DNA from 3 places in the Dysosmobacter sp. Sow4_B12 genome. Region 3 is predicted to be linked to each of the others. Evidence: riboswitches for the same ligand, from Rfam matches in the RefSeq annotation. Region 3 holds a riboswitch; each other region holds the start of a gene.
What was found. Region 3 has a riboswitch for lysine ahead of dapA (4-hydroxy-tetrahydrodipicolinate synthase). Riboswitches for the same ligand answer to the same signal wherever they lie in the genome.
Positions count from the first base shown of each region.

Region 1: linked by a shared signal. The riboswitch ahead of ACTQ4R_RS08200 (transporter substrate-binding domain-containing protein) and the one ahead of dapA (4-hydroxy-tetrahydrodipicolinate synthase) in region 3 are both predicted to bind lysine.
Region 2: linked by a shared signal. The riboswitch ahead of ACTQ4R_RS02860 (Na+/H+ antiporter NhaC family protein) and the one ahead of dapA (4-hydroxy-tetrahydrodipicolinate synthase) in region 3 are both predicted to bind lysine.

Region 1 is NZ_JBQKKR010000007.1:28,793-38,706, reverse strand. It holds gene ACTQ4R_RS08220 (trans-sulfuration enzyme family protein) at 1-904, shown strand, start outside; gene ACTQ4R_RS08215 (acyl-CoA dehydrogenase family protein) at 1,145-3,052, shown strand; gene ACTQ4R_RS08210 (FprA family A-type flavoprotein) at 3,081-4,298, shown strand; gene ACTQ4R_RS08205 (hypothetical protein) at 4,358-4,552, shown strand; lysine riboswitch at 4,732-4,901, shown strand; gene ACTQ4R_RS08200 (transporter substrate-binding domain-containing protein) at 5,010-5,864, shown strand; gene ACTQ4R_RS08195 (amino acid ABC transporter permease) at 5,864-7,072, shown strand; gene ACTQ4R_RS08190 (amino acid ABC transporter ATP-binding protein) at 7,085-7,831, shown strand; gene ACTQ4R_RS08185 (M20/M25/M40 family metallo-hydrolase) at 7,828-9,231, shown strand; gene ACTQ4R_RS08180 (hypothetical protein) at 9,439-9,603, shown strand; gene ACTQ4R_RS08175 (deoxyribonuclease IV) at 9,756-9,914, shown strand, end outside.
Region 2 is NZ_JBQKKR010000001.1:549,755-559,668, forward strand. It holds gene ACTQ4R_RS02835 (DUF4860 domain-containing protein) at 1-64, opposite strand, end outside; gene ACTQ4R_RS02840 (hypothetical protein) at 88-411, opposite strand; gene ACTQ4R_RS02845 (type II secretion system F family protein) at 415-1,461, opposite strand; gene ACTQ4R_RS02850 (transglutaminase-like domain-containing protein) at 1,527-2,405, opposite strand; gene ACTQ4R_RS02855 (BTAD domain-containing putative transcriptional regulator) at 2,750-3,949, shown strand; gene ACTQ4R_RS02860 (Na+/H+ antiporter NhaC family protein) at 4,030-5,769, opposite strand; lysine riboswitch at 5,843-6,020, opposite strand; gene ACTQ4R_RS02865 (uracil-xanthine permease family protein) at 6,141-7,520, opposite strand; gene ACTQ4R_RS02870 (DUF523 domain-containing protein) at 7,797-8,231, opposite strand; gene ACTQ4R_RS02875 (DUF3783 domain-containing protein) at 8,228-8,608, opposite strand; gene ACTQ4R_RS02880 (NUDIX hydrolase) at 8,605-9,072, opposite strand; gene ACTQ4R_RS02885 (cation-translocating P-type ATPase) at 9,280-9,914, opposite strand, start outside.
Region 3 is NZ_JBQKKR010000005.1:73,093-83,006, reverse strand. It holds gene dapD (2,3,4,5-tetrahydropyridine-2,6-dicarboxylate N-acetyltransferase) at 247-957, opposite strand; gene dapB (4-hydroxy-tetrahydrodipicolinate reductase) at 947-1,666, opposite strand; gene dapA (4-hydroxy-tetrahydrodipicolinate synthase) at 1,663-2,550, opposite strand; lysine riboswitch at 2,642-2,809, opposite strand; gene ACTQ4R_RS07380 (M20 metallopeptidase family protein) at 2,926-4,026, shown strand; gene ACTQ4R_RS07375 (GNAT family N-acetyltransferase) at 4,134-4,580, shown strand; gene ACTQ4R_RS07370 (pyridoxal phosphate-dependent aminotransferase) at 4,653-5,789, opposite strand; gene ACTQ4R_RS07365 (CvpA family protein) at 5,922-7,685, opposite strand; gene ACTQ4R_RS07360 (ComEC/Rec2 family competence protein) at 7,917-8,867, shown strand; gene iolG (inositol 2-dehydrogenase) at 8,923-9,914, opposite strand, start outside.

The DNA of each region.
Region 1 (9,914 bases), on a different contig from region 3:
CCTGTTCGCTCTGCTGAAAAGCGGCGACCACGCCATTTTCACCAAGGCCAAGTACTCCGGCACGGAGGACATCACCACCGACTGGCTGCCCCGGTTCGGCATCGAGTACGACACCTTTGACGCCGCGGACCTCAGCCAGCTGGAGCCGCTGATCAAGCCCAACACGAAGCTCATCTACATTGAGACCCCCGCCAACCCTACCATGGTCCTGGTGGACATCCAGGCGGTGGTGGACATCGCCAAAAAGCACGGCTTGAAGGTGTTCGTGGACAACACCTTCGCCTCGCCCTACAACACGAATCCCCTGGATTTCGGCGTGGATGTGGTCATCCACAGCCTCACCAAGTACATCGGCGGACACGGCGACCTGCTGGGCGGTGCCGTGATCTCCAACGACGTGGATTTCCTCCGCCAGTGCCGCCTGGGCACGCTGATGCACTTCGGCTCCGTCATCGCCCCCTTCACCGCCTTTTTGGTGTGCCGGGGCATGAAGACCCTGGGCGTGAGAATGCGGCAGTACAATGAAAACGCGCTGAAGATCGCCCGGTGGCTGGAGAATAACCCCAAGATCGAGACCGTCCGCTATCCCATGCTGGAGTCCAATCCCCAGTATGAGATCGCCAAGCGCCAGATGCGCGGCGGCAGCGGCATGATCAGCTTTGACGTGGCCGGCGGCCTGGAGGCAGGCAAAAAGTTCATCAACAGCCTAAAGCTGTGCACCCTGGCGGTGTCCCTGGGCGACACGGAGACCCTGGTGGAGCAGGCGGCCGCCATGACCCACACCATGATCCCCAAGGAGACCCGGGAGGCCGCGGGCATCACCGACGGCATGATCCGCATGTCCGTGGGCCTGGAGGACCCGGACGACATCATTGCCGACCTCAAGCAGGCCCTGGGCGACTGAACATCACACCCCGGAGCGGGCGCGGACCCGCTTTCAAACGGAGGCGAAGAGGACACAATGGGGTGTCCTCTCCGCCTCCGCCGCGCTTGTTGCCCGCAGTGCGGCGCCGCTGCCAAAAAAATAAGGCACATGTTGCAGAAGCCACTATTTATTGACGCCGCTTTTTTGTATATTATGTATAAGAATACCAGCGCCGTAATCTGTGTATCACGGCGAAAAATACGAAAAGGAGGCAAAAATATGCTATACCAGACCACGGAAGCCCATGAGGCCCTGCGGGCCAAAGTTCGCGCTTTCGCAGAGGCCGAGATCAAACCCATCGCGTTCAAGCTGGACCAGGAAAATCTTTTCCCCACCGAGGCTGTGAAAAAGCTGGGAGAAATGGGCTTGATGGGCATTCCCTATGACCCCGAATACGGCGGCGCGGGACTGGATGTGCTCAGCTACGCCATCGCTGTGGAGGAGCTGGCCCGGGTGGACGGCGGTGCCGGCGTCATCCTGTCGGCCCACACGTCCCTGGGAACCTTCCCCATCGTCCAGTTCGGAACGGAGGAGCAGAAGAGGAAGTACCTGCCCGACCTGTGCTCCGGCCGGAAGGTGGGCGCCTTCGGCCTAACGGAGCCTAACGCCGGCTCCGACGCCGGCGGCACCGAGACCACCGCCGAGGACATGGGCGACCACTACCTCCTCAACGGCGAGAAGATCTTCATCACCAACGGCGGCGAGGCGGACACCTACGTGGTCTTTGCCGTCACCACGCCGGACATCGGCACCCGGGGCATCTCCGCTTTCATCGTGGAAAAGGGCTGGGAGGGCTTCACCTTCGGCGACCACTATGACAAAATGGGCATCCGCTCCTCCGCCACCTGCCAGCTGAAGTTCCACAACGTGAAGATCCCCAAGGAGAACCTGCTGGGCAAGGAGGGCCAGGGCTTCAAGATCGCCATGGCCACTCTGGACGGCGGCCGTATCGGCATTGCCGCCCAGGCGCTGGGCATCGCCCAGGGCGCCTACGAGGCCGCCGTGGAGTACTCCAAGGAGCGCGTCCAGTTTGGCCGGCCCATCTGCCAGCAGCAGTCCATCGCCTTTAAGATCGCCGACATGGCCACCAAGCTCCGCTGTGCCCGGCTGCTGGTGTACAGCGCCGCCGACCTCAAGCAGGCCCACGCCCCTTACGGCATGGAGTCCGCCATGGCCAAGCAGTACGCCTCCGACATCGCCCTGGAGGTCACCAACGACGCCCTCCAGATCTTCGGCGGCAGCGGCTACCTCAAGGGCATGGAGGTGGAGCGGTTCTACCGGGACGCCAAGATCACCACCATTTACGAGGGCACCAACGAGATCCAGCGGGTAGTCATCGCCTCCCACATCCTGGGCAAGGCCGGCAAGGCGGAAAGCGCCCCTGTCCAGAAGAAGGGCTCCGAGACCGGCGAGCGCAAAAAGCACATCTTCCAGGAGGGCTCCGCCCAGGAGCGGGTGGACGCCCTGGTGGCGGCGCTGAAGAAGGACGGCCACGACTTCACCGTGGGCATCCCCATGGACACCCCCATCTCCCAGGCGGAGCGGGTGGTCAGCGCCGGCAGGGGCATCGGCGCCAGAGAGAATATGAAGCTCATCGAGGACCTGGCCAAGGCCGCCGGCGCCGCCGTGGGCTCCAGCCGTCCCGTGGCCGAAACGCTGCAGTATGTTCCGCTGGAGCGCTATGTGGGCATGTCCGGCCAGAAGTTCAAGGGCAATTTGTACATCGCCTGCGGCATTTCCGGCGCGGGCCAGCACCTCAAGGGTATCAAGGACGCCTCCACCATCGTGGCCATCAACATCGACCCCGGCGCCCGCATCTTTAAAAACTGCGACTACGGCATCGTGGGCGACGTCATGGAGATCCTGCCGCTGCTCACCGCCGCTCTGGACACCGGCGAAAAGCTGCCGGCTCCGCCCATGAAGAAGATGAAGCGGGCCGCTCCCAAAAAGACCGCCCAACCCCGGAAGATCTACATCTGCAACGGCTGCGGCCACGAGTACGACCCCGCCGTGGGCGATCCGGAAAACGACATCAAGCCCGGCACTGCCTTCAAGGACCTGCCGGAGGGCTGGGTGTGCCCCCACTGCGGCGAGACGGCGGAGCAGTTCATCGAGATCGAAGTGTAAAAAAGCGGCCTGAAAAGGAGGTATTTGTATGCATAATGTCCGTAAAGTCACCGAGGGCCTGTATTGGGTAGGTGCCAACGACCACCGCCTGGCCCTGTTTGAAAATATCCATCCCCTGTACCACGGCGTCAGCTACAACGCCTATGTGCTGCTGGACGAAAAGACCGTCCTGTTCGATACGGCGGACTGGGCCGTGGGCCGGCAGTTCATCGAAAACATCCAGGCCGTGCTGGACGGCCGGCCTCTGGATTACCTGGTCATCAACCACGTGGAGCCGGACCACGCCGCCTCCATTGAGGAGATTTTGTTGCGCTGGCCGGAGGTGAAGGTCATCACCTCTCCCAAGGCGGTCATCCTGCTGCACCAGTTCGGCTTCTCCTTTGCCGAGGGGCAGATCGAGGAGGTCCGGGAGGGCGACACCCGGTGCTTCGGCAGCCACACCATCGCCTTTGTGGCCGCGCCCATGGTCCACTGGCCGGAGGCCATGGTGTCCTTCGACACCACCAACGGCGTCCTCTTCTCCGCCGACGCCTTCGGCTCCTTCCGGGCTCTGGACGGCAAACTCTTTGCCGACGAGTTCGACTTTGACGGCGAGTGGCTGGACGACGCCCGCCGGTATTACACCAACATCGTGGGCAAGTACGGCCCCCAGGTCCAGGCGCTGTTGAACAAGGCGGCCAAGCTGGTGGGTCTGGACAATATCAAGTATATCTGCCCCCTCCACGGTCCCGTGTGGAGGAAGGACCTGGGCTACATCATCGACAAGTATGTCCACTGGGCCACCTACGAGCCGGAGGAAAAGGGCGTCATGATCGTCTACGCCTCCATGTACGGCAACACGGAGCAGGCGGCGGAGGTGCTGGCGTCCAAGCTGGCGGACCGGGGCGTCACCAACACCCGGCTGTACGACGTGTCCAGCACCCATGTCAGCTATCTCATCAGCGACCTGTTCAAATACAGCCACCTGGTACTGGCCTCCGTCACCTATAACCTGGGCATCTTCCCGCCCATGCACAACTTCCTGGCGGACATGAAGGCGCTGAACCTCCAGAAGCGCACCTGCGCCATCGTGGAGAACGGCTCCTGGGCGCCCCGCTCCGGCGCGCTGATGCGCAAGGCACTGGAGGACTTGAAAAACATGACGATTCTGGATGACGGCGTCACCATGGCTTCCTCCCTGCAGCGGCAGAATCTGGCGGACATGGACGCTCTGGCGGATGCTTTGGCGGCCTCTGTCAAGGAATGACTTTTTGAAAAAGGAATGCGGGACGCAAAAGCGTCCCGCATTCCTTTTTTCACAGGTATTTGCCCGGATGGACGATTTTTCCCTCCAAAGCGGCGGCGGCCGCCGCGGCGGGACTTGCCAGGAAGGTCCTGGCCTGGGGACTGCCCATGCGGGAGCCGCTGCTGTTGAACATCGCCGTGGTGTGGCGCAAGGATGTGTTCATCACCCGGGAGGCCCGGCAGTTCATCCGCTTCATGAAGTCCCGCATTGCGTAGCAACGGGCCGGAATCAGCGGAAATGCCGCGGCGCCGGTTTTCGTTTTGCACAAAATTTTTGACCGCTATCGTCCGTTCTTTGCCCTTTTCTGAAAAATACTTTTTTTGCCTTGACATCTGTTTTCAGCGGTAGTATCTTTTTTCCAACAATTTCAAACCGTCTCTGGTCCTTTGACCGAGACAATGGTAGAGGCGCAGCGTACATCAGTACCCACCGCTTCCGGAGCAGGAACTCCGGGTGGGGAAAGGGTCCGCTGCCGAAGTGAAGGGCGCTTCCTGCGGCGCGCTTTGCTGGGCCGTCAGAGAACATCTGGCGGACTGTCACAGTATGTGGAGCGCTATCATTGGCCGAAGCCTTCTTCCGGGAGGCAATTTGTGTGTTTTCAACGCCAGCCATGGATGTTCCGCAACATCCATGGCTGTTATTTTTTCCCAAAGCAGAGAAAGGAAGAACGTTATGAACATGAAAAGAGTATTTGCCCTGCTGCTGACCCTGGCCATGGCGCTGAGCCTGGCCGCCTGCGGCGCCAAGAAGGAAGAGGCCCCCGCCGAAGCGGCCGAAGCTCCCGCCGAAGAACGCCGGCAGATCCGGGTGGGCATGGAGTGCGCCTACGCCCCCAACAACTGGCAGGAGGACACCGCCACGGACTTGAACGTGCCCATTGAGAACCTGCCCGGCTTCTACGCCGACGGCAACGATGTGCAGATCGCCCGCCACATCGCCGAGTATCTGGACGCCGACCTGGTGGTGGTGAAGCTGGCCTGGAGCGGCCTCATCGAGGCGCTGAACCAGGGCCAGATCGACATGATCATCGCCGGCATGGCGGACACCGAGGAGCGCCGCCAGTCCATCAACTTCAGTGAGCCCTATAAGACCACCGAGTACGGCCTCATGGTCAACGGCGACTCCGAGTACGCCGGCGCCACGTCCCTTTCCGACTTCGCCGGCGCCAGCGTCCTGGGCCAGAAGGACACCATGCTGGACACCGTCATCGACCAGATCGAGGGTGTCAACCACCTGCCCGCCGTGGACAGCGTGCCCAACCAGATCGCCCGCCTGGAGCAGCGGACCTGCGACGCCATTGTGGTGAACATGGAGAACACCCCCGGCTACCTTGCCACCAACCCCTCCTTCAAGGTCATCGAGTTCGCTGACGGCGAGGGCTTCACCCTGGGCTTCCGGGGCTCCTGCGTGGGCCTGCGGAAGGACGACACCGAGCTTCTGGACCAGGTGAACGCGGCTCTGGCGGAGCTCAGTGAGGAAGACCGGGCCGACATCCTGGCCGCCGCCAACGAGCGCCAGCCCAAGTGATGGCCATGAACAACACCCTCTCTTCCCTGTGTGCCATCCCCGGCGACGCCGCGGGATGGCTGCGGGGCCGGGTGTCCGCCCTGCGGCGCTTCGCCGGGGCGGACCACCCCTATGTCTATCTCTCCGGCAGCGCCTTGTCCCTGGCGGCGCTGCTGGTATACCTGTGCTCCCGGCGGTACGGCTTCTTTCTGAGCCGCACCGCTTTGGCCTGGGGCGCCCTGGCCCTGTGCGGCCTTTTCTGCCTGGTGTCTCTGGCGGCCCTCGTGAGCAAGCTGCGGCTGAAGCGCCGCTACCGCTCGCAGTCCCGCTTCTGCGCCCCCGCCGCCCGGCGGGCGGCCCGGTACGCCTCTTACGTTGTCTGGGCCGTGGCGGCCCTGGTGGCGGCGGACCGGCTCCATGTGCTGAGCCAGGTGGTTCGGGAGGTGACGGCCATGGACAGCAACCCCAGCCCCTTCTTCCAGGCCATGGTGTACATGTTCTACAACAGCCGCGCCCTGTTCCTGCGGGGCCTTTGGACTACGCTGCGGCTGGCCTTCTTCGGCACCATCTTCGGCTTTTTGCTGGCGGTGGGACTGGTGTTTCTCCGCATCCAGACGCCTAATAAGCGGGACCGGGACCATGTGAAGTTCGTGAAGATCCTGTGCAGTCGCTTCGCCGCCCTGTACGCCACCGTCATCCGGGGCACTCCCATGATGCTGCAGGCCTTTATCATCTATTACGCGGGCTTCAGCCTGTTCACCGCCCACACGGACCTCTCTGTCACGGAGATCAACAACGTCTGGAGCTTCTTCATCGCGGGCCTCACCACGGTGTCCTTAAACTCCGCCGCTTACCTGTCCGAGGTGCTGCGAGGCGGCGTGGAGTCCATCGACGCCGGCCAGACGGAGGCGGCCCGGTCCCTGGGCATGAGCCCCTGGATGACCATGATGAAGGTGGTGTTCCCACAGGCACTGAAAAACTCCATCCCCGCCATCGGCAATGAGATGATCATCAACATCAAGGACTCCTCCGTGCTCAACTGCATCGGCGTGGTGGAGCTGATGTACGCGGCCACCAGCGTCGCGGGCATCTACTATAAGAACCTGCCCAACTACGTCTCCGCCGCCATCATCTACCTCATCATGACCTGCTGCATCAGCGCCCTTTTGAATTACCTTTCCGCCCGCCTCAGCCTCAATACCTACCGGGGCGTGCCCAGTTCCAATTAAGGAGGTCAGACCATGGAACCGATTCTTTCCATCCGGGGACTGGAGAAGTCCTTCGGCCCCCTAAAGGTCCTCAAGGGCATCGACCTGGACGTGCAGAAGGGTGAGGTGGTGTGCATCATCGGCGCCTCCGGCTCCGGCAAATCCACCCTGCTGCGGTGCTTGAACCTGCTGGAGGAGCCGGACAGCGGCCACATCTGGTTCGGCGGCCAGGACTTGACGGACCTGTACGCCGACCTGGACTGCCTGCGCCAGCGCATCGGCATGGTGTTCCAGAGCTTCAACCTGTTCAACAACAAAAATGTGCTGGACAACTGCACCCTGGCCCCCATCTCCGTCAAGCACATCCCCCGCGCCCAGGCGGAGGAGACCGCCATCCGGCACTTGAAGGCCGTGGGCCTGGGGGACTTTGTCCACGCGGATTCCCGCCGCCTCTCCGGCGGCCAGAAGCAGCGGGTGGCCATCGCCCGGGCGCTGTGCATGGAGCCGGAGATCATGCTCTTTGACGAGCCCACCTCCGCCCTGGACCCGGAGATCGTGGGTGAGGTGCTGGATGTCATGAAGAACCTGGCCAAGGAGGGCATGACCATGGTGGTGGTCACCCACGAGATGGCCTTTGCCAAGGAGGTCAGTGACCGGGTGGTGTTCATGGACCAGGGCGTCATCCTGGAGCAGGGCGCTCCGGCGGAGGTGTTCGGCCATCCCAAGGAGGCCCGCACCCGGGAATTTTTGAGCCGCTATCTGGAGGACAAAGGCATATGAGAGACATTCTGGATTTTTTCGCCCACGAGGACGATTTCCCCGACCTGGACAGCGCCGGCGCCGCGGAGCGGCTGAGCCGGGCCGTCCAGTGCCGCACCGTCAATTACGCGGACCACAGCCTCACCGACTTCGGCGAGTTTGACAAGCTCCACGCCCTCATCCGGGACAGCTACCCCCACGTCATGGCCGCCGGCACCTTTGAGGTCATCGGCCACCACAGCCTGCTCATCACCCTGCCCGGCAGCGACCCGGCCCTGCGGCCGTGCCTGTTCATGTCCCACCAGGACGTGGTGCCGGTGGTGGAGGGCACAGAGGACGACTGGACCCACCCTGCCTTCTCCGGCGCCATTGCCGGCGGCTACATCTGGGGCCGGGGCACTCTGGACATCAAAAACCAGGTGTTCGGCTGTTTGGAGGCGGCGGAGTACCTGCTCTCCCACGGCAAGACCTTTGCCCGGACGGTGTATCTCTCCTTCGGCGACGACGAGGAGACGCTGAACCTGGGCGCCCGGGCCTTGGCGGAGACCCTGCAAGGCCGGGGCGTGACGCTGGAGTTCGTGCTGGACGAGGGCGGCGGCAAGATCGAAAGCGGCGCCCCCTACGGCGCGCCGGACACGTACCTCTCTCCCGTGGACCTCATGGAAAAGGGCTACGCGGACCTGGAGCTGTCCGTGAAGAGCCGGGGAGGACACTCCAGCCGGCCCTTCGGCGGCACCTCCCTGGGCCATTTGAGCCAGGCCATCGCCCGCATCGTGGAAAACCCCTTCCCGGTGAAGCTGACGCCGGTGATGGTGGGCGCCTTCCGGGCCCTGGCCCCTTACATCACCGAGGAGCCCCTAAAGTCCCTGGCGGAGGATGTGGAGGGCAACGCCGGCGCCATCGCGGCCATCTGTGCCCAGCGGCGGGAGCTGTTCCCCTTCGTCACCACCACCATCGCCCCCACCGTCATCCGGGGCAGCAGCGCCGCCTGCAACGTTATGCCCCAGGATATGAGTGCCGTGGTGAACTTCCGCATCGCCGAGGGGGAGACCGTGGAGGAGCTCCTGGCCCATGTCCGTGCCGCCATCGGCGACGAGACGGTGTCCTTGCGGTTCCTGCAGGCCAACGACCCCTCCGCCACCGCCCGCACCGACGGCTATGGCTACGCCAAGCTGACGGAGGCCATGGGCCGGTATTTCCGGGACGTGGTGTTTGTGCCCTCCCTCACCGCCGGCGCCACTGACGCCCACCACTATGAGATCATCTGCGACACCTGCCTGCGGTGCAGCCCCTTCATGGCCCCGCCGGAGGATGTGGCCCGGGGCGTCCACGGCACGGACGAACGGATCTCCCTGCGGTCCTACGCCCAGGGCATCCGGGTGCTCATCCATCTGATGGACATTGCCGCCATTGCCCCTTGAGCATTCGCAGCGCCTTCGGAGAAATCCTCCGAAGGCGTTTTTTCGACGGAGAAGGGGTTTGTTCCCGCTGGATTGCCAGAAATTTTCCCTTTCTGGCAAATTACAGGGACGCTCGACAGATTCCGGCAGAATATCTCTTTCATTTTGTGTATGATAGGAGCATCACATCCAACATCTTGTGCCATTTTCAGAAAGGATGGACTCCATATGCAAATCATTTCCAAAGAGTATTCCCTGCTGTTCAATGCCGTGACCGATGCGGAGGAGACCCTGGCGCAGCTGCGCCAAATGCTCATAGACGCCCAGCGCCGGGCGGAGGAACTTTATCTGGACCAAGGGGAAGACGGCACCGCCCTCCGGGAGCCCCACTGATTCATTGCCCACCGGCACCGCCGGCGGGCAATGTTTTCTCCGCTGACGCGTTGCATCCCGCTTTCCGGTGGGGTACAATATCCTTGCATGCCGCGCTGTTCCGGCGCGGCTGCGCATGCTATTTGATTTTATTTCATGTAAGGAGAACCACTATGCTGCACATTGGCTGTCACCTGTCCTCATCCAAGGGCTTTTTGGCCATGGGCCGGCAGGCCCTGGCGCTGGGGGCGGACACCTTTCAGTTTTTCACCCGGAATCCCCGGGGCAGCAAGGCCAAGGAGCTGGACCCGTCTGACGCGGCGGCTCTTATG
Region 2 (9,914 bases), on a different contig from region 3:
GCAGCACCGCCGTGATGCAGGCCGCGAAGACGCCGAACAGCGCCAGCGCCATGAGGCTTTCCATATGCGGCTGTCTCAGGGATCTTTTCATTCCGCTCCGCTCCGCAAAACCGTGATGTCCGGCATCAGATTGGAGGCAAACACTTGATAATCCACCGTGTAATGGTCCCAATCGACCCGAACGCCGTAGTGTGCTTCCAAATAGGCCACGTCCGGCGGATAAACGCCCTCGGCGGCATAGCAGGCCGCGGCGGCCCGGCGGAGCGTATCCTCCAGGCGGCTTTGATCCGTGGTCTCCCGGTTACGCTCCAGCCGGTCCACCGCCGTGAAAAACACCAACAGCACCGCTAAAATTGCCGCCGGCAGCAGCAGCCCCCGCAGCGCCGCCATCCATTCTCTCTTCCGCCGCATAGCTCAGCCGATGGCTGTCATGATGCGCAGCAGCGGCAGCATCACCGACAGCAAGATCACACCCACCAGCAGCGAGGTGGCCAGCACCAGGGCGGGCTCCACCTGTCCCACCTTGCGCTCCAGTGCCTCCGCGCTCTCCTGGTCCAACCGCCGGGCCACCTCTTCCATGGCGGTGTCCCCCGCGCCGCTGCGCTGGCCCAGGGCCAGCATGCGGCAGGCGACCGCCGGCATAACGCCGGAAGCGCTCAGGGCACCGGAGAGCTCCTCGCCCTGTTCCAGCCGTGCAAGGCAGTCGCCGCAGCGGGCATTGGCCGCCGGCGTGTTGTCCCGCAGGCCGCCGGCCAGCGTCAGCGCTTCCTCCAGGGGCATCCCGCTGCGCAGCCCCATGGCCAGCGCCTGGGCAAAGCGGGCCGTCTGCAGCTGTCTTGCAAGGCCCCGGTCGCCCCAGAGCCTCCGCCACAGACCCAGCAGCTTTTCCCGAAGGGCAGGGCTGGCGGCAAAAGCCGCCGTCGCCGCGGCTACCAGCGTCAGCAGCGCGCACAGCCACGGCAAGGCCGTGTCCAACATCTGGCCCAGAGCCAGCAGGCCGCCGGCCACGCCGGTGAGCTGCCCGCCCAAGGAGGCATAGACATCATTGAACACCGGCAGCACCTTTGTCAACAGGACCGCGAGCACCGCTAGCATCAGCAGCAGCAAAACCGCCGGATACAGCAGTGCGCTGCGCAGGCGGTGCTCCATCCGGCAGCGCCCGTCGTAGTAATCCGCCAGGGCCGTCAGCGCCTCTTCCATGTGGCCGGAGCGCTGTCCCACCTCCGCCAGGGAGGCCACGTAATCCGGGAAGCAGCCAGAGCTTCGAAGCGCCTCCGCCAAAGAAGCTCCCTCGTCCACCTGTCCGGCCATCCGGGTCAGCATAGCCCGGTCCTCCAGACAGTCCGCCTCCTCCGCCAGCAGGGAAAGCCCGTCTCCCACGCCCACGCCGGCATGGACCAGCAGGGACAGCTCCATGCACAGCGCCGAGATCTGTTCACTGTTCAGCTTGTTTCGTTTCATCTGTATCCCTCTGCGTGAAAAGAAGGCCCGCACGCAAGCCGCGGGCCCGCTTTCCGCTTTTGTGTTCAGTACAAATATTTTTCCGTATAATTGCTGGCGTCGCCGATGTACTTTTTGATGGCGGCGCTTTGCCGTCCGCTGGAGGCAAAGGTCGGGTCCATCCGCTGCCAGGAGACGCCGTCAAAGTAGATGGCGCCATCCACCCAGCCGGTCTCCTCGGACCAGACGCTGATCCAGGCGTGGTACGCTGTTCCGGCGTATCCCACCACCAGCTTGCAGGGAATGCCCTGGCTGCGGAGCATGCCGGTCATCAAGGATGCGTAATCAAAGCAGATACCGCTTTTGCTGGCCAGCACCGTGTCCAGCACCGGAAGATACCCGCTTTGAACAGTCTGTGCCAGCTGATAGTCGTATGTGATGTTATTCACCACAAAATCATACACCGCTTGAACCTTTTTCAGAGGCTCCGTCAGATTCTCCGTCAACTCCCGCGCCTTCGCCACCGTGTTGGGTGCCACGCCGTAATCCACATACTGGTTGGGCCGCAGGAAAGGCGCGAACTCATCCGTCAAGGTCACATTGAACCGGATGGAGAGGACCGTGGCATATTTCGTGCCGGAAATATTCTCGTACACCACCACTTGATAGCTGCCGTTTCCATCTGACAGGGGAAAGGTCTCCCACTCCCCCACCGACAAATTGTAGGTATAGGTCGTATTGGGCCCCTTTACCTGGGCCTTCAAGCGCTTGCTCGTGGCAGCGGAATAGCGGACCATCACATAGCCATCCTCCGTGTTGGAGTAGTCGATGACCGCCTTTTGGTTTTCCTTGGTCAGCACACCGGGGGCCTCCGGCTCCAGCAGCGTATCCGACGGGGCGGGAGCGCCTGCCAGCGCCACCGCCTCCTCCTCCAAAGACACCACCCCCGGTGATACCGCATCCACAAAAACCGGCTCCTCCGTACTGGCACCGGCGATATGTCCGCAGCCGCTCAGCAGGCAAATTGCCGCCGCCAACGGCAAAATACGATGAAAAATCCTCAACAATGGGCTCACTTCCCCTCTTTTCAGACAATTTTCAGCCCTATTTTTCCACATTGCTATCAGTATAGCAGGCCTGCTCCAAATTGAAAAGTATTTTTTCAAAAATTTTTTCATTTTTCAAAAATTAATGTAACTTTTTCCGTTTTCGCATTGAATTGTCCTGCTGGATGTGTTATGTTACATATGTATAAGATAAATGAAACTCCACAAATTTCAGTATCTCCGGCAAAGGTGGTGGCACTATCATGGAGGACAATATTCTGCAGGTCCGTATGCTCGGCAGCTTTTCCATCCGCATGGGAGAGCAGGAGATCAACGACAGCGACAACCGCTCTAAAAAGGTCTGGCTCCTGCTGGCCTACATGATCTACTGCCGCAGCCGGTCCATTTCCCAGGAGGAGCTGGTGGGTCTTCTCTGGAACGGCGACGAGAGCAGCTCCAATCCCTTCAACGCGTTAAAGACCATGTTCCACCGGGTCCGCACATCTCTCAACCAGCTGGACAGTTCCGCCGGACACACGCTGATCATCCGCCGGGAGGGCAGCTATGCCTGGAACACCGCTGTTCCCTTCGTCTTTGATGTGGATGAGTTTGAGCGCCTGTGCCGCTCCGGTTCCGCTCTTTCCGACAAGGAAGAACGGCTGGACATTTTTCTCCAGGCATTGGCGCTGTATCAGGGCGACTTCCTGCAAAAGCTCTCCTCGGAGCCCTGGGTGGTACCCATTGCCGCCTATTTCCACAACCTGTATGTGCAGACACTGTTGGAAACCCTGCCTCTGCTGGAGGAGAAGGGCCGCCTAAACGAGGCCGAGGCCCTCTGCCGCAAGGGAGTGGAAATAGAGCCCTATAACGAGCTGCTCTACCAGCACTTGATGCGAAGTCTCATGGATCAAGGGGAGCAGCGGGCCGCCATCACGGTGTACGAGAACATGAGCCAGCTGCTGTTTGACAGCTTTGGCATCATGCCGTCGGATGAGTCCCGGGCGCTGTACCGGGAAGCTGTCCGCACCGTCAATGACCGGGCCGTGTCCATCAGCACCATCCGCGAGCAGCTGCGGGAGCCGGACGGTGCCAGCGGCGCGCTGTTCTGCGATTACGATTTTTTCAAGATCATCTATCACGCCGAAGCCCGGTCCATCGCCCGCAGCGGCGCCGCCGTTCACATCTGCCTGCTGTCTGTCACAGACGAGCAGGGCGGCGACCTTTCCAAGCGCAGCCTGGACCGCTGCATGGAAAACCTTCAGGAGCTGATCCGCTTCAGCCTCCGCAGGGGTGACGTGGCTGCCCGGTGCAGCGTGTCCCAGTACATTTTGCTGCTGCCCCAGGCCAACTATGAAAACAGCTGCAAGGTCTGTGAGCGCATCATCAAGGGCTTTTGCCGCCAGTATCCCCACTCTCCCGCCCAGCTGCACTACTCCGTGCAGCCGCTGGAGCCCAATCTATGAAAAAAGAGCCGGGTGTGCCTGCCGCACACCCGGCTCTTCCCAAAAAGTCCGGTGCCGCTCTTCGCGGCACCGGACTTTTTTCAAATTTTCTTTTTGCTGTGGCGGGTCTTGATGACCAGCAGAGTCGCCAGCATCAGCACGATGCCGATGGGCAGGCTTAGGATGCCGGGAGCGCCGAATTGGGCCAGTATACCGGCGATCAGATAGGTGATGCCGGACACCACCGCGCAGGTGACGGCATAAGGCAGCTGGGTGGACACATGGTTCACGTGGTCACACTGGGCGCCGGCTGAGGCCATGATGGTGGTATCGGAAATGGGAGAGCAGTGGTCGCCGCAGACGGCGCCGGCCATGCAGGCGGAGATGCAGATGATAGCCATGGGGTTATCCATGGAGAACACGTTCTGCACGATGGGGATCAAGATGCCGAAGGTGCCCCAGGAGGTGCCGGTGGCGAAGGCCAGCAGGCAGCCGATGACGAACACGATAACCGGCAGCAGCATCTGCACGCCGGTGGCGGAGGTGCGGACGAAGTCCCGAACGAAGAACTTGGCGCCCAGGGAGTCGGTCATGGCTTTTAGGCTCCAGGCAAAGGTCAAGATCAAGATGGCGGGCACCATGGCCTTAAAGCCCTCGGGGATGCAGCTCATCATATCCTTGAACTTCATAGAGCGGCGGATCAGGAAGTAAATAAACGAGAACACCAGAGCAAAGGCGGAGCCCAGCATTAGGCCCACAGAGGCATCGGAGTTGGAGAAGGCGGTGATGAAGTCCTCACCCTCGAAGAAACCGCCGGAGTAGATCATGCCGATAACGCAGCAGATAATCAGCATCACCACGGGCAGTACCAGGTCCAGCACCCGGCCCTTACCCTCTTCTACGCTCTCATCAGCGGAGGCATAGGGGTTAGGTCCGGAGAACAGGTCACCGGTCTCAATGGCATTGCGCTCGAAGGTGCTCATCAGGCCGAAGTCCACCTTCATCACCACCAGGCCCACCATCATCACGATGGTCAGCAGGGCGTAGTAGTTATAGGGGATAGCCCGCAGGAACAGGTTGAAACCCTGTCCGTCCTCAGCAAAGCCGGCCACGGCGGCGGCCCAGGAGGAAATGGGGGCGATGATGCACACGGGGGCGGCGGTGGCGTCGATGATGTAAGCCAGCTTGGCGCGGGAGATGTTGTGCTTGTCGGTAATGGGACGCATAACGCTGCCCACGGTCAGGCAGTTGAAATAGTCGTCAATGAAGATCAAGCAGCCCAGTAGGATGGAGGCCAGCTGCGCACCCACCCGGCTCTTGATGTTCTTCTCCGCCCAGCGGCCGAAGGCGGCAGAGCCGCCGGCCTTGTTCATCAAGCACACCATGGTACCCAGGATCACCAGGAAGATCAGAATGCCCATGTTATAGCTGTCGGTAACGGAAGCCACGATTCCGTCGTTGAACACATGCAGGATGGTGCTCTCAAAGGCAAAGTTGGAATACAGCAATCCGCCCACCAGGATACCGATGAACAGGGAGCTGTACACTTCCTTGGTGATCAGAGCCAGGGCAATGGCGATGATGGGAGGCAGCAGGGACCAGACGGTGTTGAAGAACCGGCTGGGGGATTCCACATAGCCGCTTCCCCCGCAGCTCTCGCACGCGGCGACAGTTCCCTCGTCCGTCAGGACGACACCGAGAGTGCCGCAGTCGGGACATTCGATCATCTTGGTGCCGGTTTCCTCGGTGGGGTCCGCGGCAAAGGCCGTGACGGTCATGGCCGTGCACAGCAGAAGCACCGCTGTCAGCAAAGGCAGCAGCCGTCGCTTTAGATTTCTCATCACGTTCTCTCTCCTCATAAAAAATGAAGTCATGACTTCTGTCATGACTTCATACGCTCAGCAGTACGTATGGACCCACGACAGCGCTCCGTCCCGGGAAGGGGACGACAGTCCGCGGGATATTCTCCCACGGCCCGGCTCCGTGCGCCACAGGCGGCACCACACAGCCTCGGCGAAAGTCCCTTTCCTCTCTCCCAGGACCTGTCCATATGGGAAGGACTACTCTTGACGTCCGCGCCTCTATCATGCTTGGTGTGTTCATTATATAAAAGTTTTTGGAAAAGTCAACCGGCTTTTCCAAATTCCGCTGTTTTTCCTTGGAAAACAAAGCCGGGGCGCCGCTTTCACGGCGCCCCGGCGGAAACGTGGGATCAATACTGGCCCAGATTGGCGGAGGCGTCGGAGTTGGCGCTCTTGCCGAAGTGGAAGTCGTTGCCGGGCAGGATGGCGTTGAGCACGATGCCGGCGATGGCGGCAATGGCCAGAGAGGTCAGCGTGATGGAGGCGCCGCCCACCTGGAAGGTCAGGCCGCCGGTGAAACCCAGGCCGCACACCAGAATGACAGCGGCGATGATGAGGTTGCGGCTGTTGGTGAAGTCCACCTGGTTCTCCACCACGTTCCGCACGCCGATGGCGGAGATCATGCCGTACAGGATGAAGCTGACGCCGCCGATGATGGCCGTGGGGATGGTGTTGACCAGATAGGCGAAGGCGGGGCTGAAGGACAGGATGATGGCATACAGGGCGGCCAGGCGGATGACCTTGGGGTCATGGACCCGGGAGAGCACCAGCACGCCGGTGTTCTCACCGTAGGTGGTGTTGGCGGGGCCGCCGAACATGGCGGAGAGAGATGTGGCGATGCCGTCGCCGATGAGGGTGCGGTGCAGGCCGGGGTCCTCGATGAAGTTCTCGCCCACGGTGGCGGAGATGGCGGACATGTCGCCGATATGCTCCATCATGGAGGCGATGGCGATGGGGGCCATCACCAGGATGGCGGAGACATCAAACTTGGCCACGCTGCCGGAGAAGTTCGTCACAAAGGGCTGGAAGCCCAGCAGGGGCGTGGTACCGCCGAAGAGGCCCTGCACATCCAGGCCGGAGAAATCCACCATGCGGAACACCAGCGCCACCACATAGGAGATGACCACGCCCAGCAGGATGGGGATGATCTTGATCATGCCCTTGCCCCAGATGTTGGCCACCACGATGACTGCGATGGACAGCAGGGCCAGCCACCAGCAGGAGGAGGCGTTGGACACGGCGGAGGGGGCCAGATTCAAGCCGATCAGAATGATGATGGGGCCGGTGACCACGGGAGGCAGATAGTGCATGACCCGGTGGACGCCTACCGCTTTGATAATGGCAGCCAGAAGCACGTACAAAAGGCCTGCCACTACGATGCCGCCGCAGGCGTACTGCAGCTTTTCAGCAGGCTCCATGGCGGCGTAAATGCCGCTGTCCATGGCACCCATGGCGGCAAAGCCGCCCAGGAACGCAAAGGAGGAGCCCAGGAAGGCGGGGACCTTCATCCGGGTGCAGACGTGGAAAAACAGCGTGCCGAAGCCGGCGAAGAACAGCGTGGTCTGGATGGACAGGGGCAGGCCATAGCTCTGCACCAGAATGGGAACCAGCACCGTGGCGCCGAACATGGCGAACATGTGCTGCAGGCCCAGAATGAGCATCTTGGGTACGCCCAGGGCACGGGCATCCCGGATGGGCTGCTGGCCCACGGGGGTCTTTGTTTCTTTCATGTTGCTTCTCCTCTCATATCTCCACAAAATTTTGGCAAAAAAAATACCGGCACCAATGCCGGTCAAACAGGGGAACCATTCAAAAAGGAAGAAACGACCGCCTTGGACATTCCACGCATCAAATACAGCATCTCACGTTCCCTCCTTCTCTATTTTGCCTTATTATACAGAAAGGTATGACGCATTGCAAGATTCCTTTTCCATGACCCTCGGATAAAAAAAGTGTCGGAAATTGTAAAAAATGACGGAGCGCCCTTTGGGGCGCTCCGTCCGGTGTCATGCTTCCAGCAGCTCCGGAATTTGGGACTCTCCGTAAACCGGGATGCCATGGGCGGCCAGCAGCGCCGCCGTCACGCCGTCGCCGGTGGTCAAGGCGCCGGTAAAGGTGCCGTCGTACACCTGCCCGCGGCCGCAGGAGGGGCTGCGCTCTTTCAGTACAGCGGCCTGACAGTCAAATAGTTTACATAACTTCAACGCTTCCTCCGCGCCCCGCCGGTACTGCTCCGTCACGTCGGCTCCGGTCTCCGTCACCACACGCTCACCCCGGCGCTCCGCCGGAGGACGGGGCGTCGGCAGGCCTCCCAGCTGCTCCGGGCACACGGGCACCAGGGTGTGGCGCTCCGCCAGAGCGGCGATAAGCGGATGCGCCTTCTCGGCGCCGTCGTACCGGCAGCGGACCCCCAGCAGGCAGGCTGAGACCAGGATGTTCATTGCCGCCCGCCTTTCTGAAAGGCCCGGTGCTCTTTTTGCAGCTCCGCCCACAGCATCACGCCGCTCCAGTTCCGGTTGTGGGGCGTCAGCACCGCCTTTAGGCACTCCGGTCCTGCCCCCGACCGCGCCAGGACAGGCAGCAGCGTGTCCAGCTGCTTTTCCAGGCCGCACAGCACCATCATCCGCCCGCCCAGCGGCCCTCCGGCGTAGTCCGCCATGGGGCCGGGAGCGGTATCCATCCCCGCCAGCACCGCCAGGGGCTTGTTGTAATCCTTGCGGGCCACAGGCACCAGCTCCACGCCGAGGGGGCTCACCGCTGTCTCCAGCGCCAGAACATTCAGCAGGGAATCAAATCCAAACAGCAGCAGTTTTTTCATACGATCTCCTCTCCGTTCAATACCGCCTGGGCAAGGCGCTCTCCCTCATACCGCAGCTTCAAAGAGAAAAAGGGCGTGTCCGTATCCAGCAGGCGCAAAAAAATCTTGTCCCCCTCCCACAGCGGCAGGGACAGAAGATCCGCTTTCTTGATCCAGGCCAGCTCTCCCTCGTCGCACTCGTGGGGGGTGCCGGTCCAGCCGGTGGCGGTGAACAGGTGCATGTACTCCGTGGGATAGCGGTCGGAGACGAAGGTCACCAGCCCCCGGTAGCGGTATTGCGTCAGCCGCAGGCCTGTCTCCTCAAAGGTCTCCCGGAGGACGCAGTCCTCGGGGCTCTCCCCTTCTTCAAATTTGCCGCCCACACCGATCCACTTGTCGTGGTTCATGTCGTTGGCTTTTTTCACCCGGTGGAGCATGAGGTACTGGTCTCCCCGCTCCAGATAGCACAGGGTGGAGTTGATCATAGGCATCTCTCCTTTGCGCACCATTATACCCGCAGCGGCGGAAAAAGAAAAGTGCCTTGCCGGCAAAAGTGCGCCATGCCATGCTGGTATTGAATTTTTTTTGAAATAGCGCTTGATTTCGTCCAGGGCGGCGCTGAAGGCCGCCGTACTGGCCTGGCTGGGACTGTAAAAGAGCAAGGACTGCCGTGGGCAGTCCTTGCTCTTTCTTCAGTTGCTCCGAAAGACCTTCAAAAGCTGGATGAGGACCATGGAGCCGAAAGACAGCCCTACGACGGCGCCCACCAGGCCCCAGGACAGCGGCGCCACCCGGAACAGCGGCTCCAGCGCCGGCACCAGCAGCACACCGCCCAGCAGCACCGCTCCCGCCGCGAAAGCCAGCAGCAGGTATTTGTTGTTCCAGAGCTTCTTTGTCAGCAGCACGGGCCGCTGGGATTTACAGCTGAAGCCGTGGAACAGGCGGGAAAGGCACAGCGTGGCGAAAGCCATGGTGCTGCCCGCCGCCGCGCCGCCGGCGCTGAGGCCCAGGTGGAAAGCGGCAATGGTAGCGGCGGCCATGACAAGGCCCTCCAGCGCCACACTGGTGAGGAAAGGCCTTGTCAAAATGCCCTCGTCCCGGGGACGGGGCCGCTCCCGCATCACCAGGTCCGTATGGGGCTCCAAGCCCAGGGCGATGGCCGGCAGGGAGTCTGTCAGCAGGTTGATGAACAGCAGGTGCACCGCCTCAAAGGGTACGGGCAGCCCCAAAAGGGCGGCGTACAGCACTGTCAGGATGCCGGCGGCGTTACCGGAGAGCAGGAACTGAATGGCCCGCTTGATGTTGGCATATACGTTGCGGCCGTTTT
Region 3 (9,914 bases):
GAAAGTGTTCACGCTTTCCACGTCGGAGCAAGCTGCATATCGCTTGCTCCGACTTTTTTCAAAAGTCAGAGCGCACTCATTCCGCTGCTCCTCCTCTCCACCCGCGAACCGCAGCGCAGCCGTTGGCGGCTTTGCCGCCTTACGGATACGGCGTGCCCCTTGCGGGTGGTTTGGATGCGGAACTTCATACAATAACCGCCTGTTCCTGCTTCATTTGAGAAACAGGAACAGGCGGTTTGGTTTCTTTTACAGCTTTCGAAGAGCATTCACCAGAGCCGTTTTGCTCTCGGTCTGCTCGTCCTTCATCTTGACGATGCGGGCGGGGCTGCCGGCCACCACGGCGTTTTCCGGCACGTCCTCAATGACCACCGCTCCAGCGGCCACCACGGCTCCCCGGCCGATGTGAATACCCTCAATGACCACCGCGTTGGCACCGATGAGCACGTTGTCCTCCACTACCACGGGGGTGGCGGAGGCGGGCTCCACCACGCCGGCCAGCACGGTGCCGGCGCCGATGTGGCAGTGGTCGCCCACGGTGGCCCGGCCGCCCAGGATGGTGCCCATGTCGATCATGGTGCCCTTGCCGATGGAGGCGCCGATGTTGATAACGGCGCCCATCATAATGACGGCACCCTCGCCGATGGTGACTTTTTCCCGAATGATGGCGCCGGGCTCAATGCGGGCAGGGATGCCCTTCAAGTCCAGCAGGGGCACGCCGGAGTTCCGGCGGTCGTTTTCCACCACGCAGTCGGTGATGCGGTCGGCGTTCGTTTCCAGAATGGGGCCCAGCTCCGCCCAATCGCCGAACACCACGTGGCTGTGTCCCTCGCCAAAGACCTGGGCGGAGCCGAAGTCCACGGGGGCGGTGGTGTTCACGTACACCTTCACGGGGGTCTTTTTTTCAGAATTTGCGATATAGTCGATGATCTCCTGTGCGTTCATATGGTCATTCTCCAAACAAGATTTTTTGCAGGTCATAAAGGCCGCTGGGCTTTCCCGGCAGCAGCCGGGCCATGTGCAGGGCGCCGTTGACAAAGATCTGGCGGCTGGCGGCCCGGTGGGTGATCTCAAACTCCTCGTCCGGGCCGAAGAAGTGGACGGTATGGGTGCCGGCCACGGTGCCGCCCCGGAGAGAGTGGATGCCGACTTCATTCGGGGCCCGCTTGCCGCAATTGCCCTCCCGGCCGTACACCGGCGTCAGCTGGTGTTGGGGGTCGATGGCATCCAGCAGGAGCTTGGCGGTGCCGCTGGGGGCGTCTGCCTTCTGGTTGTGGTGGGTCTCGGTGATCTCAATGTCGAAGTCCGGCTTCAGCACGCCGCTGACGGCCTGCAGGGCCCGGACGAATACCGCCACGCCCAGGGAGAAGTTGGCGCTCCAGAGGACGGGAGCAACGGTTCCCAGCGCCTCCAGGCGGCCCTTTTCCGCGGGGGAATAGCCGGTGGTGCCGGAGAGGAGGGGGATGCCGGTGCGGCGGATATAGGCCTCCACGGCGCCCAAAGCCTCGGGCCGGGAGAAGTCGATGACCACGTCGGCGGTGAGGGCGGGGTCCTCCAAGCGGGAGAGGTCCTCCCGGCCCAGGGCCTCCACGACCTCGTCGCCGCCTGCCAGGGCGGTCTCTTGGATGAGGCGGCCCATCTTACCCCGGCCGATCAGCAAAAACCTCACAGCAGACCAGCCTCCTCCAAAGAGGCCCGGAGGACGGCGCTGTGCTCCTCGCTCATCTCGCAAAGGGGCAGCCGCATGGGACCGACGTTCAGACCCATCATGTTCATGGCGGCCTTCACCGGGATGGGGTTCACTTCGATGAACAGGTCGTTCATCACCCGCAGATAGCGCAGGTGGTTGGCCACGGCCTGGGCCTGGTTGCCGGACAGGTAATCCGCCACGATCTGGTGGCACATGGCGGGCATGACGTTGGCGTACACGGAGATGACGCCGCTGCCGCCGATGCTCATGAGGGGCACGGTGATGTCATCATTGCCGGAATACAGGGCAAAGTCGGGGCCCACGCAGTGGGCGATCTTCATGGCGTAGGACATATCGCCGCTGGCCTCCTTGATACCCACGATGTTGGGGTGCTTGCTGAGACGCTCCACCACGGAAACGGGGATGGAGCAGCCGGTACGGCCGGGGACGTTGTACAGAAGGCAGGGGATGTGGACGGCGTCCGCCGTCTGGGCAAAATGGCGGTACATGCCCTCAGGGTTTGCCTTGTTGTAATAAGGGGCGATGAGCAGCAGGGCGTCGGCGCCCATGTCCTGGTACTGGATGCTCTTTTCGATCTGGGTGGCGGTGCAGTTGGAGCCGCTGCCTACGATGACGGGCACCCGGCCGTTCACCACCCGGATGGTGTGCTCTACCACGGAGGCGTCCTCCTCATGGCTCATGGTGGAGTATTCGCCGGTGGTGCCCAAGGTCAAAATGGCGTCGGTGCCGGCGGCGATCTGCCGCTCCAGCAGCTGCGTCAATACCTCAAAATTCACGCTTCCATCCTCACGGAAGGGGGTGATCATAGCGACGATGGAACCCTGCAGATGTTCGAACTTCATTGTTGTGTCCTCCATACTTTCAAAAATAAAAAGTCGGTAGAGACACGCCCCTACCGACAGCCTTTCATGCTTTGAAACATGGAGTGTTCTGTAAGCGGATAGCGCCCCCGCGGCATCCGCCGCGGACAGTCCCGTGGGTATTTCCCACGGACCCACCGCCCGCCTGTACCCAAGCGGACAGTTCGGCGGAATTGCCTCCTCCATGTTCCCAGCCCGACGGCTCCCATGGACTCATCGCATCCGCGCCTCTATCTCATTTTTGGCTATCATACCATCGTACTTTGACAAATGCAAGAGAAAAATGAAAAAATTCTTCCCGCGGGAAACAAGTGTGTTATAATGGCGGAAACTGACGACCCAAAGGAGGCGTGTTTCATGACTGTGGTGGACCATCGCCGTACGCTGCACACCATTCCGGAGGTGGGTGACTGCCTGCCGGAGACTGTTCAATATGTCCGCTCTGTGCTGGAGGGACTGGGAGGTGCGCTGTCCGCGCCCATTCCCGGCAGTGTCTGCGCGTTTTTTGACGCCGGACGGCCGGAGACCGTGGCGTTTCGGGCGGATATGGACGCCCTGCCGGTGACGGAGGCCACCGGCGCGCCCTATGCCTCCACCCACAGCGGCGTCATGCACGCCTGCGGTCACGACGGGCACACCGCCATGGCTTTGGCGCTGGCGGAGCACGTGGCCGCCCACCGCTCGGAGTTGCCCCGGAACGTGCTGCTGCTGTTCCAGCCGGCGGAGGAGACCTCCGGCGGCGCCCGGCGCCTTTGCGAAAGCGGCATTTTGGGAAAACATGCCGTCACCCGGGTCTTTGGCCTGCACCTATGGCCGGGCCTCCCGGCGGGGAGGGTCTATACCCGTCCCGGCCCCCTCATGGCACGGGCCAACGAGGTGACGGTCACCGTCACCGGAAAAAGCGTCCACCTCTCCCGGGCCAGCCAGGGCCGGGACGCCCTGGCGGCGGGGGCGGAGTACCTCCGCAGGGCCTACGGCATGGTGGACGCCCTGCCGCCGGAGGAGCCGAGAGCGTTTTTGTTCGGCAAGATGACCTCCGGCACCGTTCGCAACGCCGTCAGCGGAAGGACCGTGCTGGAGGGGAGCCTGCGCACCTACCGGGAGGAGACGTACCGTTTCTGCAGGGAGCAGCTGGAGACCATCGGACACGGCTTGAGCGAGGAGACCGGCTGCGGTGTGGAGGTGTACCTCAACGAGGGCTATCCGGCGGTGTGGAACCACGAGGGGCTGTACAAGACAGTCTGTGACGCTCTGGGCGATGCCGCCCCGACTCTTTTGGATGTGCCAGCCCTGGCGGCGGAGGACTTCTCCTTTTACCAGCGGGCGGTGCCGGGCGTGTTTTTCTTCCTGGGCGTGGGGAAGACGCCGGAGCTACATGCCCCGGACTTTGACTTTGACGATATGACTGTGCTGCCCAAAGGCGTGGAGTTTTTGAAAAAGCTTTTGATGCTGGAGTGAGGAGAGAAGACCCTGCGGAGAGTGGGCGCTGCCATGGCCTTTTCCCGCGCGTGGTATGACCCGACCGAATAAAGAGTGCTGTACATGGAAATTTGGAGGTGGATAGCGTGAAGATCGAGCTTGGCAGAGCGGGCGACATCGATGATTGGATGCGTCTTGTGGATCAAGTAAAAGAAAGCTTTCCCGGACTTGAGACCAAAGCGGCGCTGGAAGAACACAGGAACACGGTGTTGGAGTTTATGCGTGAGGGGTCTGCAATCTGCGCGAAAAGTGAAGATATGATCGTCGGCACACTTCTGTTTTCCCCCGAAAGGAATATGCTCTGCTTTTTGGCTGTGGATGCCACATATCGCAGACAGCATGTCGCGGAAAGGATGGTGTCCTATATGCTAACGTTCATGGACCCCCAAAAAGACGTTGTGGTTACGACGTACCGGGAGGGAGTGCCGGAGGGGATCGCAGCCAGAGCGTTTTACAAGCGTCTGGGGTTTGCCGAGGGGCAGCTGTGCGAGGAGTTTGGAAGCCCGGTCCAACAATTTGTATTGAAGCGATAAGCGCCAACTTTTCAAACAGAAAAAGAGCAGCTCCTCCCCATGACGGCGATCATGCGGAGGAGCTTTTTTCGGTTACAGGCTTTTGATAAACCGCTCCACCCGGTCCAGGCCCTCTTTCAAGTCCCCGTCGGAATAGCAGTAGGAAAGGCGCATGAAGCCCTCGGTTCCGAAATAGATGCCGGGGATGAGGCCCACCAGGTTCTCCTTCAGCATCCGGGTGCAGAAGGTGACAGAGTCCATGCCGAAGGCCCGGATGTCGATGAACATGTAGAAAGCCCCCTGGGGCTCTTCCACGGTCAATCCCATACCCCGCAGCCGCCGGTACACGTAGTCCCGCCGTTTGCGGAAAATCTCCGCCACGCCGTCGGTGGGCAGGCCCAGGGCGGTGACGCAGGCGCGCTGCACAAAGGAGGGAATGGAGGTGACGCCGTACTGGTGGAGCACCTGGATGCGGCTCATGACAGGGGCGTCCGCCATGCAGTAGCCCAGCCGCCAGCCGGTCATGGCGTAGGGTTTGGAAAAGCTCTGGACCACGATGCTCCGGTCCCGCATGTCCGCATACTCGGCGAAGCTGTGGTAATCGTCCGTATAGCAAAGAGCCCGGTACACGTCGTCGCAGATCACAAAGATGGGCTTGTCCCGCAGCACATGGTGGATGCCCTCCAGCGTCTCATGGGTATAGACGCAGCCGGTGGGATTGTTGGGGGAGGTGAGGACGATGGCCTTGGTCCTGGGGGTAATGGCCGCCGCCAGCTCCTCCGGGACGATCTGGAAGCGGCTGTGCTCCGTGGGCAGGAATACCGGCACAGCGCCGCGAAGCCGCACCAGCGCCTCGTACAGGCCGAAGGCGGGGGTGGGGATGATGACCTCATCCCCTGGGTTCAAAATGGCGGAGAAGGCCGCGGACAGGGCCTCCGTGGCGCCCACGGTGGTGACGATCTCGCCGGGGGCGTAGGAAAGACCGTGGGCCTGCGCCTCAAAGCGGGAGATGGCCTCCAGCAGATAGGGATAGCCGTTGCCGGGAGGGTAGTGGGTGTCGTTGTCATCCAGGGCGGCTTTGGCGGCCTCCTTCACGGCGCCCGGGGTGTTCAGATCCGGTTCGCCGATGGTCAGGCCGCAGGCACCGGGGGTATCCCGCACCAGATAGGTGAATTGGCGGATGCCGGAGATCTCCACTTGGGTCACGGCTTTGTTTAATGTCAGTTCCATGGGGCACGCTCCTTGCCGTCTTGAGATTTGGCAATAGTATAGGCGGATAAAAAACGGTTGTCAATGCATGGATATACAGAAAAAAATCGGCCTTTCCGAAGAAAGGCCGATTTCACTTTGCCGGGGAACCGTTTAGGCGGCGGGCTCTTCACCCTCGAACCGGAAGCCGCTGGCGGCCACAAGGCCGTTTTCCGGGAACTCGGCGCCGTCCAGAGAGTAGTCATACCAAATGTGGTCGCCCACGTCCAGCAGCACCGCCCGGGGCGTCTGGGCGGCGTTGAAGTCCAGGAAGCCGATGCCGTTTTCCAGCCGCACGTAGAAGTGGGTGTTGCCGTCGATAACGGCGGTGCGGATCTCGGCGATGATGCCGTCCTGGGTGCGGACAGAGCCGCCGGAGACACCGGCCTGCCCGGCGCCGATGAGTCCGGCGTGGGCCAGGGCCTGGCGGTAGTTGCTCTCGCAGGCGGCCACCGTCTGGCCGGTCTCCACGATCTGGTACTGCTCCACATTCACCATGGCGTACATCTTCACCAGGCCGTCATCGCCCTTCAGAGCCATGAAGTAGGTGGGCTGGTCGGCGATGTTCAGCAGCAGGGGGAAGGTGGCGGAATAGCGCATCTGCTGCACCTGGCTCTGGGCGGATTCCATGGCGGAGGTCTCCGTGGCGCCGGCGATGGAGTAGAAGTGAGTCTCCTTCGTCCGCTGGTTGGAGAGGATGAAGCCGATGTTGGACTGGTCGGAGGTGACGGAGGTGACGCCGGTGTACATATACACGTCGTCGTTGATGGCGATATAGTTCCAGCCGTCGGTGGTCAGCGTCACATCCCGCTGGCCGAACATGGAGTTGAGGAAGCCGTTGTGGTACATGCCGTAGTAGTCATACTGCTCCATGATGATGTCGGAGGAGTACACCCGGTCCACCCAGCCGGGGACCTCCTCGTAGTAGGTGCTCTCGCCGGTGATGGCGTTCACCAGGACGGCGCCCTGGATGTCCGTGCCGCCGAAGAGGCCGATGGTCTTGACGATGCGGGAGCAGACCCAGTAGGGCGTGCCCTCCTCGTCGATCTCAAACACCGGCTCGTCGAACATCATGGTGGGGTAGTGGAACCGCAGGTGGCGGTAGAGGTTCCGGCCGAAGTGCTCGGCGGTGGTGTATTTCATACCCTCCTCCAGACGGACCACATTGGCCTCCTGGGTCACCATGTCGATGATGATATAGGCCGGCAGTCCCTGGGAGCGGTTGGTGAACCACTTGATGAGGTCGCCGTAGGCCAGGGAGGTGACACGGACGGGCCGGCCCTGGTAGTTGATCTGGTTGTAGGTGGGCAGGATCTCAAACTGGGACACCATGTCGCTGAGCTCGCCCAGCTTCCGGCTGCCCAGCCGGGAGGCGGAGCTGGCGTCCAGCATGGGGATCTGGTCATAGGAGATCTCTTCGATCTCCGTGGTGAAGTCGCCGCTCTCAATAGGCAGCAGCTTGCTGTAAGCGTCCGCCCGCAGCACCACCCAGGAGGCGATGGAGCCCACGGCGATAACGGCGATCAGCGCGATGAATGCCAGGAACGGCACCGTGCACTGTTTTTTCAAAAAGCCCACGTAGCCCTTGATGCCCTCTCCCTGGAAGCCGGAGGTGATCACGGCGCACACGCAGTACACGGCGCACAGCAGGAATACAAAGACGTAAAATTCCTCGGCGTGGAGGTTGATGGCCGGCAGCTCCGCGTAAAAGTACACCAGGCCGAACACCAACGTCACCGCCAGGTTGATGAGGGTGCGGGTGAAGGCGTTGCCGATGGGCTTGCGGGGCTTGCGGGGCCGCTTGGGCGGCGTCTCACCGTTGCTGCCGAATTGAAACCCTTGAAAATCGCCGGGGTTAAACTGAAAAGAAAACGGCATGAAAAAGCTCCTTTCCGTGATGACGTAATCAAATTATCACCTATGATACAGGAAAAGTATGAACAAATCAAGTTTGCCCGAAAAAAGGCGGGAATTTCCTGGGAATGGCATTGGGCAGGGTGCCAAAAATTTGACCTAAATTTTGTAGGCCGGCAGGCGCATTTTTAGTTGCCGGGGGCAACGAAGTTGTGGTATGGTAATACCACAAAAAGATAGAAGAGGGGCCTGTGTATGCTGGTATTGGATTTCATCAACGTGGGCAACGGTGATTCCGCGCTGATCCGGGAAATGGAGGGAGAGCGGCAGGTTTTTGCCATGCTGGTGGACTGTGGCCATGACTGCCTGGTGCGGGACGACCACCCGCCGCTGGAGAACCACCGTTCCTGCCGGATCTATGCCGGTGATTTTCTGAAAAAGCAGGGTGTGACCCACTTGGATGTGCTGCTGCTGACTCACTTTCACCGGGACCACATCGGCGGGCTGGGCCGGGTGCTGGAGGCGGTGACGGTGGATGAGCTCATTGCCAGCTACATTCCGCCCCAGAACAGCTGTGACCTGGACCCGGACGGAGACAACGGTCTGCCCAAGGCCGCCCGGAACCTGCTGCGGTGCGTGGACATGTATGCCAGAGCCCTGCGGGAGCATCCGGGCCGCATCCGCACCATGACGCAGATCCCCGGCGACCACATGGAGGTCCGGCAGCTGACGCCGTCCTTAAAAATGCACATCCTCTGCGGAGAGCCGGCCCTGTATCCCCGGCAGAAGGCGGTGTACGACGCGGCCTTTGCCGGCCGGCGGGACCATTATGACCTGGTCCACTGGGGCAAGTCCATGAACGTGTCCAGCCTGCGCCAGCGGCTTTTCTACCACGGCAAGGAGATCATGCTGGGCGGCGACGCCTACGCCCACATGTGGGAGACGGAGAGCGCCACCCCCTGCGATATTTTGAAGGTCCCCCACCACGCATCCCTTTCCTCCACTACCCGAAAGCTCCTTTCCATGCTCCAGCCCAAGACCGCGGTGGTCAGCGTTGCCGCCGGCCGGCCGGATGAGCGGCCCCACCCCTACATCGTCTCCCTCATTCGGGAGTATACCCAGGACCTGCACTTCACCGACGCCGTGAATATCCCCGGCCTGGTGGAGCCGGAATACCACGAATCCGTCCACCTGGAAGTGGAATGAACATACAAAAAGAACAGCCGCCCATGGGGCGGCTGTTCTTTTTGTGTGCAGGTTATTACTTGATTTCCACGATCTTGCCGGTTTTCCAGGCCTCGGTGGTGGCATAGCCGATGACGGTGGACTTGGTGCCGTCATACACGTTGGTGCCGGGCTGCTTGCCCTCCAGCGTGCAGTTGACGAACTCCTCCATCTCAATGAGGTACGCCTCGGCGAAGCGCTCGGGGAAGGAGCCCACGCACTCGGTGCAGGCGCCGTTGACGTTGTAGACCATGGCCTGGTTCTTCTCGGGCACGGCGGAAATGCGGATGGTGCCCTCGGTGCCAACGATCTCCGTTTCCACATGGTAGCCGTAAGGAGCGGTGCGGCCCACATGGACCATGCCCATGGCGCCGTTTTCAAACTTGTACACGGCCACGCCGGTCTCGTCGTCGCCGGCCTCCTTGAACTCGGGATGCTTGAAGGTTGCGCCCATGGCGTAGACCTCGGTGGCCTCGCAGCCCAGGAACCAGCGCATCAAGTCAATGTCGTGGATGGCCATGTCCAGGAAGATACCGCCGGAGGTCTTGGCAAAGCGGATGGCGCCGTCCACAAAGGCCTCGGGGTCGATGCCAGTGGCCTTCACCAGATAGGGCGTGCCGATGGCGCCTTCCTCGATCTTCTTCTTGGCATAGGCGTAGGACTTGTCATACCGGCGCATGAAGCCCAGCATGAAGGTCAAGTCGGGATGGCGCTCCACAGCGGCCTCCGCCTGCTTGCACTGGGCCACATCCACGCCCAGGGGCTTCTCGGAGAACACGTGCTTGCCGGCGTCCAGAGCGGCCTCGATCTGCCAGCAGTGCTCGGAGGAGGTGGTGACGATGACCACGGCGTCAATGTCGGCATTGGCCAGCATTTCCCGGTAATCGCTATAAACGTCAGTGACGCCCAGCTCCTGCTTGGCATATTCCAGCTCGGCGGGCACGATGGAGCAGGCGGCGGTCAGTTCGGCGTTGGGGATCTTATAGGCGATATTCTGGGCATGGACTTTTCCCAGGCGGCCCAGGCCAA